One region of the Cytobacillus sp. GQ23 genome, then DNA from elsewhere that is predicted to be linked to it. Evidence: predicted binding sites of a transcription regulator. Region 1 holds the regulator's gene; the other holds the start of a gene.
The links. The regulator LexA, encoded in region 1, represses DNA repair genes until DNA is damaged. The targets are predictions, from matches to a motif close to CGAACATATGTTCG.
Positions count from the first base shown of each region.

Region 2: parE (DNA topoisomerase IV subunit B) is a predicted target of LexA. The motif match lies at 3,371-3,384, and genes of this name have one in related genera.

Region 1 is NZ_JCAXER010000007.1:42,945-49,978, forward strand. Features, by position in the region: gene AC6CHU_RS07590 (glycoside hydrolase family 172 protein) at 1-173, shown strand, start outside; gene AC6CHU_RS07595 (glycoside hydrolase family 183 protein) at 319-2,076, opposite strand; gene AC6CHU_RS07600 (LacI family DNA-binding transcriptional regulator) at 2,256-3,368, shown strand; gene AC6CHU_RS07605 (DUF4257 domain-containing protein) at 3,593-3,877, opposite strand; gene lexA (transcriptional repressor LexA) at 4,163-4,786, opposite strand; gene yneA (cell division suppressor protein YneA) at 4,944-5,276, shown strand; gene AC6CHU_RS07620 (YneB family resolvase-like protein) at 5,286-5,933, shown strand; gene AC6CHU_RS07625 (DUF896 domain-containing protein) at 6,077-6,310, shown strand; gene tkt (transketolase) at 6,532-7,034, shown strand, end outside.
Region 2 is NZ_JCAXER010000018.1:72,446-79,479, forward strand. Features, by position in the region: gene parC (DNA topoisomerase IV subunit A) at 1-1,290, opposite strand, end outside; gene parE (DNA topoisomerase IV subunit B) at 1,287-3,269, opposite strand; gene AC6CHU_RS16080 (CoA-binding protein) at 3,572-3,985, opposite strand; gene AC6CHU_RS16085 (GNAT family N-acetyltransferase) at 4,051-4,620, opposite strand; gene AC6CHU_RS16090 (5'-deoxyadenosine deaminase) at 4,834-6,171, opposite strand; gene AC6CHU_RS16095 (M20 family metallopeptidase) at 6,143-7,034, opposite strand, start outside.

The DNA.
Region 1 (7,034 bases):
TCGAGCACGGCCATAATAATAACCGCAGCGATGATTACTCCAGTACGGCATATTGGTACCAAACGGAGCCGCATCAGGCTGTTCAGCCAATTCTGCCAGTCAAAGAGCGTTTGCCATTACCAGACACGCTCCCGCAAAAGCCGGAAGACTTAAAAACGTGCTTTGATTATTAATAACTGACAATAGATTCTTTAAATGATCCCGAAAATAACGATTGAGGATTATTTAGAGAATCATTTTTTATGTCATTGCATGTATCTGTGAGTGGATTAAGAAGATTCCCGCCAGCATTTTTATTGGCGGGAATCTCGTGATCCATTATTTATAGTATACTTCTAACTCTCCAATCGATGTAAAGGCTGCTGTGCCTCCTGGAGCACCTATAATTCGTACACCATCTCCCCAAGTTTTATCAAAGGTAAAGGTGTAGGTTTGGTTTTTGCCGGCATCTTTGCTGTTTGGGTAAGCAGGTGCACCTTGCAGGTTGTTGACATCTACCCATTTGAAATTTTGGCGTACCTGAACTTTAATATCATTAAACCACCCGCCATCATTAAACATATTACCTGTAGTATATACAACTTTGTTCATGTTATAGGCTTGTGACCATGTATAGCCCCACCAGTCTTCCTGTTTTCTTTCCCCGTTCCAATCGTCTTCTGATTGATTTTTATTGCCGTCATTTAAATACCTTAGATTCGAATTATGTGCACTGTATTTGGAGACAGGTGTAACATTGCTGGAGTTAGCCGGAAGTGCTAAGTTATTATCGCTGCTTTCATTTGCTGGTTCAGTTGCTTTATAAGGAGTAGCTTTAAGTTTTCTAAAGGATAAACTGTATTTTTGTACTCCTCCCATAAAGGTATTGGAATTCAGCCACATTTCTGTACCATCATCACTGATATATTTTGACGGCATTACAACCCCATATCCTCCGTGGTGATGATTAAACCAAGGATAGACACCAAAGTCTTTTGATAAAAATTTCTTCCATGGTCCATAAGGGGTAGGAGATTCATAGAATTCAAAAGTGAATTCTGTCCATGAAGTATAAATGTATCGGTTTAATGGTTTGTTATATACAACACTTCCCTGTGATAGAACGGTGGAATTGTCAGGGTTGGTTGCATGAAGGGTGTTACTGTATACTCTTCTTTCGTCCTGCAGCACTGGCTTTCTCTGCTTAATATTTTTTTTCCATTTAGGATTTCCGTTTAAATCCCCTGCATAAAATTCCCAGGCGGAGCGATCCTGAATTTTTGTTTTAGGAACCCTGGCAAGGTAAAGATTGGTGGGATCTTCAACAGTGTCAATGAATGAATCTCGCCAATTATAATCTAATCCGTACGCATAAACATACCCATCCGAATTGTTCTCGCTATCTTTTCCATAGTCCAAAAACATGATGGTAGTGAAAACATAGTCATCAAACATTGGTTTTTCTTTATCCCAAGTCCATGTTTTTCCCTTATCAGCCGATTTTAGGATTGTTGCAGAAGGTGCATCATTGAATGCCCGCCAGCCTCCGCCCTTGTTCAGATCCTGAACAGCAAGATATAAATTTCCATCTACAGAAATCATGCCTGTCGGCTTGCGATTGTATTCATATGGGTCATTCCAGACAGTTCCTACCTGATCGCCGCTTGAAAGTCTTTTGCCGGTAATATTTTTGGTTGAAGGGTGTCCTGCTGTAATTTGGTTCACCACAATATCTGACCATGGAGCATTTAGGTCAAATCCCTTTCCATCACCATTGGCTGTATACAGCATATCGTCATCCGACCAGGCGGCCGGCCATAAATCCCCATCACTCGGAGTGTTATAAGAAGAGTTCTCTTCGATGGATACGGTTGAAAAAAAAGTACTCTCTTCAGGTGTTACAATGGTATCCTTTTGATCTTTTTTCTTTGCATTTGGAACAGATTTAACATTATTTTGATTCACTTTTCCGTAGCTTTGCCCGACTTTCCCTTCATCTTTCGCAATGGCACCCAGCGGAGAAAAATTGAGGAAAGAAGTACCTAATAGAACTGCACTAGTAAGTATTATAGATGCGCCTTTCAATTTAGTTTTCAACCAATCCACTCCTTTTTTTATATGACTGCGTTGGTTTTACCGGTAAAGTAGATTAACAAAAAATAAATAACGATTACTTTAACGGTAAAGTAACAATTTTAGTTTACCATAAATATATGTTATGCTCAATTAAATTCTGAATTTTTAAAAAACATAAGTGGTATTAACTTCAAATAAAATTGTCAAGCATTGCTAGATATAATACAATTATTCTTAAATGGCATCAATGGTCGGAGGGGAGTTCCATCAAGAAGCGTGTAAAATTAGAAGATATTGCAAAAATTGCTGGTGTGTCAAAAATGACCGTTTCCTTAGCCCTTAGAGGTGATAAATCGATCAGTGCCAGCACGGCTAATAAAATTAAAGATATAGCTGCTGAATTGGGATATATACCCAATCGTATGGCTCAGGGGCTAAATAGCGGCCGTTCACATATTATCGGCCTTCTAATAGGCGGTTATTTACATGATGATTACCAAAATCAGTTTCTTAAAGGGGCGATTCCCTATGCAATGGAAAGGGGCTATACAATCTCCATTGGCCCTGCAGAATGTGATAGCAAGGTAGAGAAGTCTCTTATTGAAAAATACAGGCATATGATGGTAGATGGATTTCTTGCTTTTCATTGCAATGAAGTGGAGACGTATAAACGCCTGCAAAAATCAAACATTCCATTTGTATTATATACAAAGTATTTCAAGGAATTAGAGGCTGATCATGTGGTTTGTGATGACCTTGCCGGCGGCTATAAAATGACCAAGCACTTAATTGAACTGGGGCATAAGAAAATTGCATTTGTATTCGATAAGCATTTAGAGTCGTCCTCAGAAGTTGTGAATAGAATGCAAGGTTATAAAAATGCTTTAAAAGAAAATGGATTGCCTATTGAAGAGCATTTATTCGTTCCTTTTAATTTAGCGAACTATAATCATACGGATTCCAAAACAGTTATGGCTGAGAATCCGCAGCTATTAGAGTGCTTAAAACAAACCAATCGTCCGACAGCATTATTTGTCTGTAATGATATTACGGCATCCTTTGTCTATGTGATTGTCAAAAAATTAGGTCTTTCTATCCCGCATGATATTTCCATAAGCGGCTATGAAGGTGTTTACTTAGGGTCCATAATAGATCCGCCGCTTACCACGATTTCTACTCCCATTATTGAAATGGGGAGAAAGGCATGTGAAATATTAATTGATAAGATTGAAGGGAAAGTTCCATTATCTGAGAGAAAGAAAATTCAGCTAGAACCAAGTTTGTTAGTAAGAGAATCGACAATGGCCAGATAAATAGCCTTCAACATTATTGAGTACCTTACAGTTGACCGAGCTTGCTGTGCTCTTCATTCAAGAAAACGTGACTTTTTTGAATGAAGAGTCTAAGCTTTTTTCATATTGTTATCCATACAAAAATGACTTTGAAAGTTAGGGAACTTAAGATTCCGCAAGTGAGCACATAAAAAACCCCGCTCAGCGATGAACGAGGTTTTTCTAGAAATATCGTCTGCATCTCTCTATTCTTTATGTCTTATTTTTAAGAAATCGAGACATGTCAGCAGTGCATCTCCTCCAAATCCTGCAATCACTGCCAGGAGAACTACCTTTAAGGCAGAGTCAGGATCTGAAGAAACGACCAAAAAAACAGCCGCTAAAGCCCCCATGATTACCTCTTCAAAGACCCCCAGATAGATGAATTTTTTTGTCCTTCTGGGTTTAACCATTTTGCCTTCTTTCCGAATATGTCCAACGACACCAACCAGCCCACCAATCAACAAAGCGAAGGTAATGTTCAAAAACATTTTTTCTTCACACTCCTAAAGTCGAGATTTTTTGAAAAGCGACCTTAGGTTGATTCTCGGTGTATTACCATTATATAGAAAATGAATATAAAATAATATGCATAAAAATACCGAATTTTCTGAATGATAAATTAGTCATACATGACTGTAACCTTATGCTAAAAGAAAAGTATCAGTTACTTTCGTACCGTTTTGCTGATAGTACCAGGTAATAGGAACTGATATCCTTCTTGAAATTGGAAAAAAACAAAAAGCAGGCTGAGGTGCCTGCTTTTTAACAATCTATCAATGCATATGACGGTATACGCCTATCACTTTCCCAAGAATAGAAACATTGCGGAGAATAATCGGTTCCATTGTGGAGTTTTCTGGCTGTAGACGAATAAAGTCTTTTTCTTTAAAGAATCTCTTAACAGTTGCTTCGTCTTCCTCTGTCATGGCAACTACGATATCTCCATTATTGGCAGTGCTCTGCTGTTTTACGATTACATAGTCTCCATCAAGGATCCCTGCTTCAATCATACTTTCTCCCATGATTTCAAGCATGAATACATGCTCGTCAGCAGGTGCCATTCTTTCCGGAAGCGGAAAATATTCTTCAACATTTTCAATTGCCGTTATCGGCTGCCCTGCGGTTACTTTACCAACGATCGGAACATTGACTGCACTGATCTTGGGGATATTTGAAGCTTCGTCCATATCTAAAATCTCAATGGCGCGCGGTTTAGTAGGGTCTCTGCGGATCAGCCCTTTGCTTTCAAGCCTGGCGAGATGACCGTGAACAGTTGAGCTTGAAGCCAGGCCGACTGCTTCCCCAATTTCCCTTACAGAAGGAGGATATCCTCTCAACTTAACTTCTTCTTTAATAAACTCCAATATATCTTGCTGCCTTTTTGATAGTTTCACCATCTTTACGCACCTCGTATGTGTTTTTGTTGTCTCAATTATAGCATCAATTACCATATGATACAAACATAAGTTCGAATTTTTATTGACACAAAACAAACGTTCGGTCTATAATAAAAACATCAAATGCGAACATATATTCTCTTGAGGGTGGTTAATTATGCTGAACAAATTGTGGAAATCATATTCTTATGCTATTATTCTCTTCGTTTTGAGCTTGGCGGCATCGCTTATAATGCTCATACAGATAGAAGCACCTGATACGGAAAAGTTTGTGAAAGTCACTGTTGCAGAAGGGGATTCATTATGGAAGATTGCTGAAAATTTTTCTGCCGAGCATTCAATGTCAACAGATCAATTTATTAATTGGGTTGAACAAAATAATGGGATAGCGGCAGGAAGGATTTTTCCGGGTGATGAAATTGTCATTCCAGTAAAAGCTCTGGATGACCAGCCATATAAAGAGCTTGCCAGCTCAGACCTTAACGAATAAGGAGAAGTTATGAAAGCAATTATTTACTGCAGAGTTAGTACAACAAAGGAAACTCAGGAAACGTCCCTTTCTAGGCAGGAAGAAGAGCTTTTGAACCTGGCGGGAAAAAATGGCTTTGAAGTAGTCAAGGTCATCCGCGAACAGGCAAGCGGATACGATCTTGAAAGGGACGGTATATTGGAGCTTTTAGACTTAATTAAAAACAAGGAGATAAAGGTGGTCCTCATCCAGGATGAAACCAGGCTGGGGAGGGGGAATGCCAAAATTGCGATCCTCCATTGTATTTTAAAAGAAGAAGTCCAGTTATACAGCATCTCGAATAATGGCAAACTGGAGCTTTCAGAATCAGATTCGATGGTCCTGAGCATAGTAGGAATGGTAGAGGAGTATCAGAGAAAGCTGCATAACATCAAAATTAGACGCGGCATGCAGCGGGCTGTTGATAAAGGGTACAGGCCCGAGAAAAACCTAAGTAATCAGGGAGCAAGTGGCGGCAGGGAAAGAATAGAGGTGCCGATAGAGGAAATTATCCGGCTGAGGAAAAACGAGTTAACATTTGCCGAGATTGCTGCGACATTAAGGGGATTCGGCTATAATATTTCCAAAGCAACTGTCCACAGAAGGTATAAAGAATATATTGATTCACTTTCAGAGTAGAGCACTTTTCTTGTCAAAAGTGCTCATTTTTAGTATGATGGCATTTGAGTTTCAGTATTGTTCCATAACTGAAGCTGCTGTATAATAAAAACTTCCATCAGATTATTCAAAGGTAAACTTTTGATATAAAGGAGTTTTAATAAATGCTGCCTAAACAAAAACTTGCCCGAATTAATGAATTGGCAAAGAAGGCCAAGGAATCCGGACTGACTGAAGCAGAAGCGAAAGAACAGACCTCGCTGCGCAAAGAGTATTTGGAGACTTTCCGCTCAGGCATGTTAAACACGCTGAAAGGCGTTACAATCGTTGATCCGAAAGGGAATGATGTAACACCGAAAAAGCTGAAGGAATTCCAAAATAAAAATCGCCTTCACTAATAATATAATTGCAAGGGATACACTGTGCTGTATTCCTTCTTTTAATAGAGGAGATGGTATTACTGCCTGTCTCCGCTTTTTTTACATATGCCGGGTGTTTTTGTGTCAATATAGTAACAAACCGGCTTTTTGTCCTTTACCTAACCCTATTGGTTGTGAAAATAAGGGACACCCGATAATATTATAAGAGTGAAGAATTTCTACTCGAAAGGATGTATTGAATGTTTAATCACACAGATGAACTATCCATCAGTTCCATTCGTACTTTATCAATTGACGCCATTGAAAAGGCAAATTCCGGCCATCCGGGCATGCCAATGGGAGCTGCTCCAATGGCTTATACTCTTTGGACGCGCTTTATGAACCACAATCCAAAAAATCCGGACTGGTTCAACCGTGATCGTTTTGTCCTTTCTGCAGGACATGGCTCTATGCTTTTATACAGCCTTCTTCATCTTTCCGGCTATGATGTATCCATGGATGATATTAAAGAGTTCAGACAGTGGGGAAGCAAGACTCCCGGTCACCCTGAATACGGCCATACTCCTGGTGTTGACGCAACTACAGGCCCATTAGGACAAGGTATTGCTATGGCTGTCGGTATGGCAATGGCTGAACGCCACCTTGCTGCTACATACAATAAAGACAACTTCAATGTTGTTGATCATTATACATACAGCATTTGCGGTGACGGAGATCTTATGGAAGGCGTTTCGGCTGAAGC
Region 2 (7,034 bases), on a different contig from region 1:
TAAACGGTAAAGCTGCAGGGAAACGATAGCTTCTGCCTGAGGTTCCGTGAACGCAAATTTTGCAATCAGATTATCTTTCGCATCCCGTTTATCTTTAGAAGCGCGGATTGTCGCAATCACTTCATCCAATATGGACAAAGCCTTCATTAGGCCTTCAACGATATGCTCTCTCGCCTCAGCCTTTTGCAGCTCAAACTGGGATCTCCGTGTAACAACTTCTTTACGATGGCCAATATAAGCATCCAGCAGCTCTCTTAGTCCCATTAATTTCGGATGGCGATTGTGGATGGCAACCATATTGAAGTTATATGGAATCTGCAGATCACTGTTTTTGTAGAGATAATGAAGAACGCCTTCAGGATCGGCATCTTTTTTTAATTCAATCACAATCCGTAGTCCGGTGCGGTCTGTTTCATCACGGACTTCGGCAATGCCTTCAACTTTCCGATCAAGGCGGAACTCATCAATCTTCTTCACCAGATTTGCTTTATTCACTTCATAAGGGATCTCAGTGATGACGATCTGCTTTTTCCCTCCGCGCAAATCCTCAAATTCAGCCTTTCCGCGGACAATAATTTTGCCTCTTCCTGTTTCATAAGCTTTCTTTATTCCATCGATTCCCTGAATGATGCCACCCGTAGGGAAGTCAGGGCCTTTAATATGCTCCATAAGATCATCTATGGAACAATCAGGCTTATCCATCCGTAATATAACACCATCGATAATCTCATTTAAATGATGCGGCGGAATATCCGTTGCATACCCCGCCGAAATGCCTGTCGAGCCATTAACAAGCAAATTCGGATAAACGGCCGGCAATACGGTTGGCTCATTTGATGTATCATCAAAGTTTGGAATGAATTCAACGGTTCTTTTCTCAATATCTCTCAGCAACTCCGAAGAAAGGGGAGACAGCCGAGCTTCTGTATAACGCATGGCTGCAGGAGGATCTCCATCAATGCTCCCATTGTTTCCATGCATTTCAACTAAAAGGTTTCGAACTTTCCAATCCTGGCTCATCCGCACCATCGCGTCATAAACGGAAGTATCGCCATGCGGATGATAATTGCCGATTACATTCCCGACTGTTTTTGCGGACTTTCGAAAACCCTTCTCATGTGTGTTGCCTTCTACGTGCATGGCATAAAGAATCCGTCTTTGAACGGGCTTTAACCCATCACGTGCATCAGGCAGGGCACGATCCTGAATTATATATTTACTATAGCGTCCAAAACGGTCGCCTAAAACATCCTCAAGAGGAAGGTCCCGGAATTTTTCAGCAGAACTCATGAGTCAACACCCTCCTCCTCTAGTACTGAAATATTTTCATTTTCAAGTATGCTGCCGTCTTCTTCAAGTCCGAATGCCACATTTGATTCGATCCATTTGCGTCGGGGTTCAACTTTATCGCCCATCAAGGTGGTCACCCGGCGTTCAGCTCTGGCTGCATCATCAATTTTAACGCGGATCAATGTGCGCGACTCAGGGTCCATCGTTGTTTCCCACAGCTGGTCGGCGTTCATTTCCCCAAGTCCTTTGTAGCGCTGGAGCATATAGCCTTTTCCCACTTTTTTTATGGTATCCTGCAGGTCATCATCACTCCATGCATATTCGATCATTTCTTTTTTGCCTGAACCTTTGCTGACCTTATACAAAGGAGGCAGCGCAATGAATACCTTTCCTGCTTCAAGCAGCGGCTTCATATACCTGTAAAAGAACGTTAGCAGGAGCACCTGAATATGCGCTCCATCAGTGTCGGCATCTGTCATGATGATCACCTTATCATAGTTGACATCGTCCAGATTAAAATCCGCTCCAACACCGGCACCAACTGCATGGATAATAGTATTGATTTCTTCATTTTTAAAAATATCCGCAAGCTTTGCTTTTTCCGTGTTGATTACTTTACCTCTAAGCGGGAGTACAGCTTGAAAACGCCTGTCCCTGCCCTGTTTGGCAGACCCTCCTGCCGAATCCCCCTCAACCAGATATAATTCATTTCTTTGAGGGTTCCGTGATTGTGCAGGAGTCAGTTTTCCCGAAAGCATTGCTTCAGATTTTTTCCGTTTTTTCCCGCTTCTTGCTTCCTCACGTGCTTTGCGGGCCGCCTCTCGTGCCTGGAAAGCCTTTATCGCCTTTTTAATTAACAGTGAGCTTGTCTCAGGGTTTTCTTCAAGGAAATAAGACAAATGCTCGGAAACTACTGAATCCACCGCAGAACGGGCTTCACTGGTCCCCAATTTGCCTTTTGTCTGGCCCTCAAACTGAAGAAGCTCCTCAGGGACACGAACAGAGATGATCGCCGTGAAACCTTCCCGAAGATCCGCTCCATCCAGGTTTTTATCTTTTTCTTTCAGCAGATTCACCTTGCGGGCATATTCATTAAAGGCCCTTGTCATCGCAGTTTTGCTCCCGGCCTCGTGCGTACCGCCGTCCTTTGTGCGGACATTGTTGACGAATGAAAGAACATTTTCCGAGTAGCCATCATTAAATTGAAAAGCAAAGTCCACTTCAATCCCATTGCTTTCGCCTTCAAAGCTTACGACAGGGTGGAGAACATCCTTTTCTTCATTTAAATATTCAACAAATGCTTCTATGCCGTTTTCATAGTGAAAAACATCATGAAAATCATTACGCTCATCGATGATTTCTATTTTCATTCCTTTTAGAAGGAAAGCAGACTCACGAAGACGCTCGCATAGAGTTTCATAATTATACGTGGTTGTCGAAAAAATCGACGGATCCGGCTTAAAGTGGATGGTAGTCCCCGATTGATTTGTTTTGCCCGTTTTTTCGAGGGTAGTAACCGGCTTACCGCCAAGTTCAAAGCGCTGTTCATACACAAAGCCGTCACGTTTAATTTTTACCACTAGCCATTCAGATAGGGCGTTGACGACAGATGCACCAACACCATGAAGCCCGCCGCTTGTCTTATAGCCTCCCTGACCAAACTTTCCTCCTGCATGAAGGACAGTCAATATGACTTCTGGAGTCGGCTTGCCCATTCTGTGCATACCTGTAGGCATTCCGCGTCCTTTATCTTGTACACTAATTGAATTATCTTTATGTATTCTAACAATGATATGATCCCCGTATCCTGCCAGTGCTTCATCGACAGCATTATCGACAATCTCATATACAAGATGGTGCAAACCCCTTGCATCCGTACTTCCAATGTACATACCCGGGCGTTTTCTAACAGCTTCAAGCCCTTCGAGTACCTGTATGGCATCATCATTGTAGTCAAAAGCTTCCTGATTTCTTGCCACGAACATACCCCTTTCATTTCCTGCAAAAACACTTGCCGCCGAAGATCACGGCATTTGAACATACCAGTACAGCCTATTTTTATTTGTAAAAAAACAGGTTGCGAACAGATGTTCTGTATTTATATTTTACCATATAAATTAGGATGGTCTATGCTTTATTTTATCTATTTATTTAGTTTTGGCAAATAAGATCTTGGGATTTAAAAGATTTATCATGATTAATTCCGTTACACGAACCCATTATTTACATGGATTTTATAAATAATAAAAAACATGAGATCTATTTAGACCTCATGCTGAGTTTACTTCGTCAGAGCATGTTCAACTTTAATGCAGCGATCCATAATGACAGTGTACCCTTTTTCTTTTAGAAAATCATATGCTTCCTGGTTTGCCACTCCAAGCTGAGCCCAGAAAATATTAGCATCTATTTCGGCAAATTCCTGCGCGATTTCCGGAAGAAACTCAGATCTCCTGAAGACATTAACGATATCTACATGCCCCTCGATGTCTTTAAGACTCGGTACTGCCTTTACACCAAGTACTTCATCAACAGAAGGATTTACTGGAATGATTTCATAGCCCGCTTTTTGCATCGCCTCTGATACCATATAGGATGTACGTTCAGGATTTCCGCTTAATCCTACAACAGCAATCCTCTTTGCCTTTTTTAAGAGGACACCGATTTCGTCCCTGCTTGGGTTTTCAATAGCCATTTTGTTGTTCCCTCCATTTTATCTGATTACTTATATATTACCTAAAAATACAAAAGCACACTAATTTATTGCTCTTTTACCCGAATATCTAGTTTAAAGAAATTCAGCGATCTCTCAACTTTAAAGCCTGCTTTTTTATAAATAGACAGCGCTTTCTCATTTGCTGTCTCTACACAAAGCTTAATGCTATTGGCTACACTATTCACAAAAAGATCATGAACCGCCATTTCAAGCAAATTCCGTCCAATGCCCTTCATCCGCTTATCAGGATCCACACCAATGAATTCAATGCTTCCTTCTTTTTCTTGACGATTGTATTCTGCATATAAATAACCATCTAATCCATTTTCATCTTCAGATGTATAGACTTTGTGATCATCATTGATCCTTTCAATAATCTCTTTTCCTGAATAATATGCACGAGGAAACAAAGTATCATGTAAATGAATAAAGTCACTATGAAGGTGAACCGGCAATAAACTGACATTTTTAAAACCGAAGCCTGAATTTTTTTTCAGTTCCATGTATGTTTGAGCCGATTGCAGAAGGAATCCATTTTTTAAAGCAAACTTGGCTGCAGCATGGTTGGAGGTATCGGCAAATAAAAAGTATGTATGCAGCTGATTCGTTATCACTATTCAACTCTTTTAAACTATGAAGGATATCATTTTTTTCGGTCCCTAAATACCCTATATGATTCTCTGGAAAAGCGTTCTTTTCTGCTATAAATTCGGATGCCTGAATTAAATTTAATTGATCTAACATTTCGGCTTTCAAATCACCACACCCCCACTTACTTATTTTACCATAAAAAAGCAGCCGATTTGCCCTCAGCCGCATTTAGAAGATTAATATATAGCTGTCTCTAATCTTTTGAGCAGCCTCTTAATGCTTGTATTCGCTTCTCTTAACACTATTTTTTTATCTACTGTGTTCAGTTTGCGATTTTCCATCACAATCTTCCCGTTCACAATGGTAGATTCCACATCTGCACGAGTCGCTGAATAGACAATTCTTGAGATGGTATCGATATCAAATGACGGATAAACATGAAAGTCATTCAGATTCAGGATAGCAAGGTCAGCTTTCTTTCCGGGCTCTAGGCTTCCGATTTCCTGTTCCATTCCGACTGCTTTAGCTCCGCCGATCGTTGCCATTCTGAAGACGGTTCTTGCATTCATTGCTGTTGGTCCGTGGACAGGCTTCTGAATGATGGCAGCCAGTCTCATTTCGTTAAACATATCCAGATTGTTATTGCAGGGAGCCCCATCAGCACCCAGGCTGACAAAAGCCTCCTGATCGATTAATGAAGGAATCTCTGCCACACCTGAGGCCAGCTTTAAATTAGATCCTGGACAATGGCTGACCTTAACCCCACGCTCTTTAATGATTCTTTTTTCTTCCTCATTAAGCCAAACACAATGGGCCAGAATCAGCCTTTCATTGGCTAGACCAATGCTGTCCAGGTAGACGACATTCCGCATGCCCAATTCTTTTTCGACAAGGAGAATTTCATTGAAATTTTCCGATGCATGAGTATGGACTTTTACGTCATACTGTGCGGAAAGATCCCTGACATTTGTCAGCAATTCTTCGGTACAGGATACTACAAAACGAGGGCAGAAGGCATATTGTATTCGCCCGTTATCACGATTATGCCATTTTTCAAGGAGATCCACGCTTTGCTGTATGGATGCGGAGGTATTTTCTCTTAACGGAACAGGGACCTCATCACCTTTATCCATCATGACCTTTCCGGCTAATGCTCGTATGCCGCTTTCTGCAATGGCCTGAAATGCATATTCGGTATGATTAACGGTTTCCATATCCACAACAGTTGTTGTCCCGCTCTGGAGCAATTCGCCAATGCCCAGCATAGCAGAATAATAGATGGACTCTTCATCATGGGAAGCCTCAAGCGGCCAGATTTTCTGCTTCAGCCAATCAAGCAGCTCCAAATCATCAGCCTGCCCGCGGAAAAGGGTTTGGCACAGGTGAATATGTGTCTGAATAAATCCTGGAATAACCGTCTTTCCGCTGGCATCAATTACTTTATCAGCTTGATGCGTCAAGTTTTGTCCAATTTCGGCAACACGGTCATCTACAATATATAAATCTCCGAAAATGATTTCTTCGGCTGCATTCATCGTAACAATTTCAGCATTCTTTATCAGGATACTGTTCAATAGCTTTCCCCCCTTGGATAGAACTGACTTTTGAAGGCTCAAGCTTTCCATATGACATAATAAGCTGTCTGTAAAATTGAATGGAGCGCTGATAGGCATCCAGACTGACCCACTCATTTGGCTGATGGGCCAGCTTTTCATCACCCGGTCCATAAATTAAAGTCGGAATTTCACTCCTTGGATTTAACACGGCCCCATCTGTATAATAGGACACCCCGTAATGATCTGCAGCCAGGCCTCCCTTTATCATTTGCGCTAAATGAATAATGTCTTCAGCAGGATCTGTTAAAATAGATGGGCGGTCCAGCAGGGTTTCCACACTGTATTTATAAATTTCTCCCTGATCCTCCAGGAGATTAAGTTTGGATTTTAGCCTGTTAATAAAACTGGAATGGGATTGAGGAGGGACAGTTCTTATGTCTGCTCTGATGCTGCATTTATCCGGAATGACATTAGTCTGCACGCCGCCTTCAATCATGGTAACAGCCAGGCTGCTTTGTCCGAGGGGCTTTTTTTCTGTCTTCCATTCAATTTTCATTTCATCCAATACCCGGATTATTTTCAGCATATGATCTACTGCATTGATTCCCTGTTCCGGCATCGAACCGTGAGATGTCTTTCCATATGCTGTGATTTCAAGCCAAAGTGCCCCCTTATGGCCAATGACAATTTTTTCATTTGTCGGTTCGGCAATGACAAGTGCATCAATTTTCCGTTCATCATTTTCTTTTAGAAAAGCCCTGGCACCGCAGCTGTCGACTTCTTCCCCGGATGTTGCCAAAAAGGTAACGTCTGCAGGCGGAATAGTATTTGAGAGATACAGCTCCTCTAATGCCAGAAACATTGCTGCAAGACCGCTTTTC